One region of the Mesorhizobium sp. CNPSo 4684 genome, then DNA from elsewhere that is predicted to be linked to it. Evidence: riboswitches for the same ligand, from Rfam matches in the RefSeq annotation. Region 1 holds a riboswitch; the other holds the start of a gene.

The links. Region 1 has a riboswitch for S-adenosylmethionine ahead of AC04SG_RS05150 (O-succinylhomoserine sulfhydrylase). Riboswitches for the same ligand answer to the same signal wherever they lie in the genome.
Region 2: another riboswitch for S-adenosylmethionine. It lies ahead of metX (homoserine O-acetyltransferase MetX); the one in region 1 lies ahead of AC04SG_RS05150 (O-succinylhomoserine sulfhydrylase).

Annotation. Positions count from the first base shown of each region.
Region 1 covers NZ_JBWLUX010000004.1:173,059-175,447, forward strand. Annotated here, with positions in the region: gene AC04SG_RS05145 (ceramide glucosyltransferase) at 1-185, shown strand, start outside; gene AC04SG_RS05150 (O-succinylhomoserine sulfhydrylase) at 225-1,415, opposite strand; SAM riboswitch at 1,473-1,550, opposite strand; gene AC04SG_RS05155 (2'-deoxycytidine 5'-triphosphate deaminase) at 1,629-2,389, shown strand, end outside.
Region 2 covers NZ_JBWLUX010000014.1:64,660-67,048, reverse strand. Annotated here, with positions in the region: gene hisC (histidinol-phosphate transaminase) at 1-648, opposite strand, end outside; SAM riboswitch at 768-845, shown strand; gene metX (homoserine O-acetyltransferase MetX) at 906-2,075, shown strand; gene metW (methionine biosynthesis protein MetW) at 2,155-2,389, shown strand, end outside.

The DNA of each region.
Region 1 (2,389 bases):
TCGCCTGGGCCAAGGGCTGGTATTTGTCACCGCGCATCGTCACCGCCATGATCGCGCGCGATGCGATGCTTCCCGCCATCTGGTCGCGCGGTTGGCTCGGCGGCGCGGTCGAATGGCGCGGCAATGCCATGACCATCCGCACCAAGGCGATGACGGAACTGGAAGAGGCCTCGTCGGGCGCCTGAGCGCCGCCCAGGCCTTTGCCTTGCTTTCGGAGCAGGCCGCTACTTCGCCGCCTTAAGCGCCTGTGCAACGTCCTCGAGCAGATCGTCCGTATCCTCGAGGCCAACCGACAGCCTCAGCGTTCCCGGCCCGATGCCGAGTTCGGCGCGCGCCTCCTCGCTGAGGTTCTTGTGCGTCGTCGTCGCCGGATGGGTGATCAGGCTCTTGGCGTCGCCGAGATTGTTGGAGATCAGCACGATGTCGAGCGCGTTCTGCAAGGCAAAGGCCGCCTGCTTGCCGCCCTTGACGTCGAGGCAGATCAGCGTCGAGCCGCCCGCCATCTGCTTCTTGACGATGTCGGCCTGCGGATGGTCGGCGCGGCCGGGATAGATGACGCGGGCGATCTGCGGCTGTCCGGCCAGGAAATCGGCGATCTTGCCCGCACTTTCCGTCTGCTGGCGCACCCGCACCGGCAGCGTCTCGAGACCCTTCAGCAGCGTCCAGGCGTTGAAGGGCGACAGGCTCGGGCCGGTATGGCGGAAATAGTCGTGCAAATTCTCGTCGATCCACTTCTTGTCCGACAGGATGATGCCGCCGAGACAGCGTCCCTGGCCGTCAATGTGCTTGGTCGCGGAGTAGACGACGATGTGGGCGCCGAGCAGCAAGGGCTTCTGCTGCAAGGGCGTGGCAAAGACGTTATCGACGATCAGCCTGGCGCCGATCGAGGTGGCGAGCGATCCGACGGCGGCAATGTCGACCACTTCCAACGTCGGGTTGGTCGGGCTCTCCAGGAAGAACAGTTTGGTGTTCGGCCTGACCGCCTTTTCCCAGTTGGCGATGTCGGTGCCGTCGACCAGCGTCGCCTCGATGCCGTATTTCGGCGCCAGCGTCTCGACCACCCAGCGGCAGGAACCGAACAGCGCGCGCGCCGCAACGATATGGTCGCCGGCCTTGGCGCTGCACAGCAGCGCCGCCGTCACCGCAGCCATGCCGGACGCGGTTGCCCGCGCGTCTTCGGCGCCTTCCAGCGCGCACATGCGCTTTTCGAACATGTCGACGGTCGGGTTGGCGTAGCGCGAATAGATGAAGCCCGGCTCCTCGCCCTTGAACCGGGCTTCGGCGGCCTGCGCCGTCTCATAGACATAGCCCTGGGTCAGGTACATCGCTTCCGACGTTTCGCCGAACTGGGAACGCAGCGTCCCCCCATGCACGAGTGCGGTCTGAGGCTTCCAGTTACGCTTCTTGGTGCTCATCGCTTTTCTTCCAGACACAAAAAAACCGGCCGCGAAAGTCGCAACCGGTCCATACGGCCTTGCGGCCCGACGGTCCTTTAGCGACTTGTTTAACGTGGCTGCAAGCCGACCGGCCAAATCACCACGGGATAACGACCCTTTAGACCTCAGCCATGCTTGCGTCAATTGCCGGCTTCATTAAGAGGTTTGTACCAGTTGGAGCGGAGCCAGCCATTGCGGCAGACAGGCATTCTTCCCGATCAGGATATTTCGGCGCTGTTCCAGTCCGGCGCGCTGAAGTCGCCGCGCGCGCTCGATGTCGACCAGGTACAGCCGGCCAGCCTCGATCTCAGGCTCGGCGACAAGGCTTTTCGCGTCCGCGCCTCCTTCCTGCCCGGCCCCAACCACAAGGTGTCGGAGAAGCTCGAGCGGCTGAAGCTGCACGAGATCAGCCTGACCGAAGGCGCGGTGCTGGAGACCGGCTGCGTCTACATCGTACCGCTGCTCGAGAGCCTCGCCCTGCCGGCCAATATTTCCGCCTCGGCCAATCCCAAGAGCTCGACCGGACGGCTCGACATCTTCACCCGGGTGATGACCGACCGCGGCCACGAGTTCGACAAGATCGCCGCCGGCTATCACGGGCCGCTCTATCTCGAGGTCAGCCCCCGCACCTTCCCGATCGTCGTGCGCGCCGGCTCGCGCCTGTCGCAGATCCGCTTCCGCACCGGCAATGCGCTGTTGTCGGAGGCAGAGCTGAATGAATTGCACCGGGCCGAGATGCTGGTCGCGACCGAGCCGCCAAACATTTCCGGCGGTGGCATTGCGCTGTCGATCGATCTCGACGGCGATCACAACGGGCTGGTCGGCTATCGCGGCAAGCATCACACCGGCCTCGTCGATGTCGACAAGCGCGGCGCCCAGGACGCCGTCGATTTCTGGGAGCCGCTCTTCAAGAGCGGCGCCGGCGAACTGGTGCTCGATCCCGACGAATTCTA
Region 2 (2,389 bases), on a different contig from region 1:
GGCCAGCTCGATGCCGGCCTCATAATCGTTGCGCCGCACATATTCGGCGTAGGCAGCATCGAGCACCAGAAGCACGTTGCCAGGCAAGGCGGCATGCAGGCGACGGACCTCCTGGAACGGCAAATAGGTGCCGGTCGGATTGTTGGGATTGGCAAGGAAGACGATTTTGGTCCGCGGCGTAACCGCGGCGACGATCGCGTCGACATCGGCGCGCTCGTCGGTCTCCTTGACCGTCACCGGTGTCCCGCCGGCCGACTGGATGTAGATCTTGTAGATCATGAAGGCGTGTTCGGTGATGATGGCCTCATCGCCGGGCGCCAGATAGGTCTGCGCCAGCAGGCCGAGGATCTCGTCGGAACCGTTGGAGCAGATGATGTTCGCCGGGTTCAGGCCATGCACTTCGGCGATCGCCTCGCGCAGCCGGCGGGCGGTGCCATCGGGATAGACATCAAGCTTGGCAGCGACCTCGCGCGCGGCCTCGATTGCTTTCGGTGACGGGCCGAGCGGGTTCTCGTTCGACGACAATTTATGGACCTTGGCGACGCCGGCCGGCGCCGTGTTCTTGCCCGGCACATAGGCGTCGATGTCCATGATGCCCGCGCGGGGCGTCGGCCGTGCCTTGTCCGTAGTCTTGTTCATGTCGCAAATCCGTCGAGAATGCCTCCGTCCGGAGGCCGCAGCGGAAATACAAGCCGTGGCTCCGAATGTCGAGAGGCCCGGGCAATAGCTGGGCGTTGACGCCGGGCCGCGCGAGTTCTAGAAGAACGGAACAGTTCCGTGGTGATTTGGCCGGTCGGCTTGCAGCCACGTTAAACAACTCGCTAAAGGGCCGTTTGCGTGACGTAACCGGCTTTGCGATCGCATTGCCGGTTTTTTATTGCCTGACGGCGGGCAAGGAGAGTCACATGACCGCGCTCCGCGCCGCAAAAACCAACAATGAGGCCGACAACCCGTCGAGCCCGGTGTTGCGTTTTGGCCCTGACAAGCCGCTCAAGCTCGACGCCGGCACGCTGTTGTCGCCGTTCCAGATCGCCTACCAGACCTACGGCACGCTGAACGACGCCCGCTCCAACGCCATTCTGGTCTGCCACGCGCTGACCGGCGACCAGCACGTCGCCAACACCAATCCGGTGACCGGCAAGCCCGGCTGGTGGGAAGTGCTGATCGGCCCCGGCAGGATCATCGACACCAACCGCTTCTTCGTCATCTGCTCCAACGTCATCGGCGGCTGCCTCGGCTCGACCGGTCCGGCCTCGACCAACCCCGCCACCGGCAAGCCCTACGGGCTCGACCTGCCGATCATCACCATCCGCGACATGGTGCGGGCGCAATTGATGCTGGTCGACCATTTCGGCATCGAGAAGCTGTTTTGCGTGCTCGGCGGCTCGATGGGCGGCATGCAGGTGCTGGAATGGGCATCATGCTATTCCGAGCGCGTCTTCTCGGCGCTGCCGATCGCCACCGGCGCGCGCCATTCCTCGCAGAACATAGCCTTCCACGAGGTCGGCCGCCAGGCCGTCATGGCCGACCCGGACTGGCATGGCGGCAAATATTTCGAGCACGGCAAGCGCCCGGAAAAGGGGCTGGCGGTAGCGCGCATGGCTGCCCACATCACCTATCTGTCGGAAGCGGCACTGCACCGCAAGTTCGGCCGCAATCTGCAGGATCGCGAAGCGCTGACCTTCGGTTTCGACGCCGACTTTCAGATCGAGAGTTATCTGCGCCATCAGGGCATGACCTTCGTCGACCGCTTCGACGCCAATTCCTATCTCTACATGACCCGTTCGATGGACTATTTCGATCTCGCCGCCGACCATGGCGGACGGCTGGCCGATGCCTTTGCCGGCACCAAGACGCGCTTTTGCCTGGTCTCCTTCACCTCGGACTGGCTATTCCCGACCGAGGAGAGCCGCTCGATCGTGCATGCGCTCAACGCTGCCGGCGCGTCCGTCTCCTTCGTCGAGATCGACACCGACCGCGGCCATGATGCCTTCCTGCTCGACGAACCGGAATTGTTCGCCGCCATCAACGGCTTCATCGGCTCGGCGGCTCGTGCCAGGGGGCTCCGCGCATGACCCCGAACCGAAGGTCAGCGAACGCAAAAAGTTGCAGACTTTTCGCACCGGGATCATGCGCCATCCAAGGGGCGAAGCCATGAGTGTCAACCGCGCCCAGCGCGTCGACCTCGAAGTCGTTGCCGGCCTCATTCCGCCGCTCTCGCGGGTGCTCGACGTCGGCTCCGGCGACGGCCTGCTGCTCGAACTCCTGCAGGAGACCAAGCAGGTCGACGGCCGCGGGCTGGAACTGTCGCAGCGCGGCGTCAATGAATGCGTGGCGCGGGGCCTGTCGGTGATCCAGGGCGATGCCGACACCGACCTCGAATTCTATC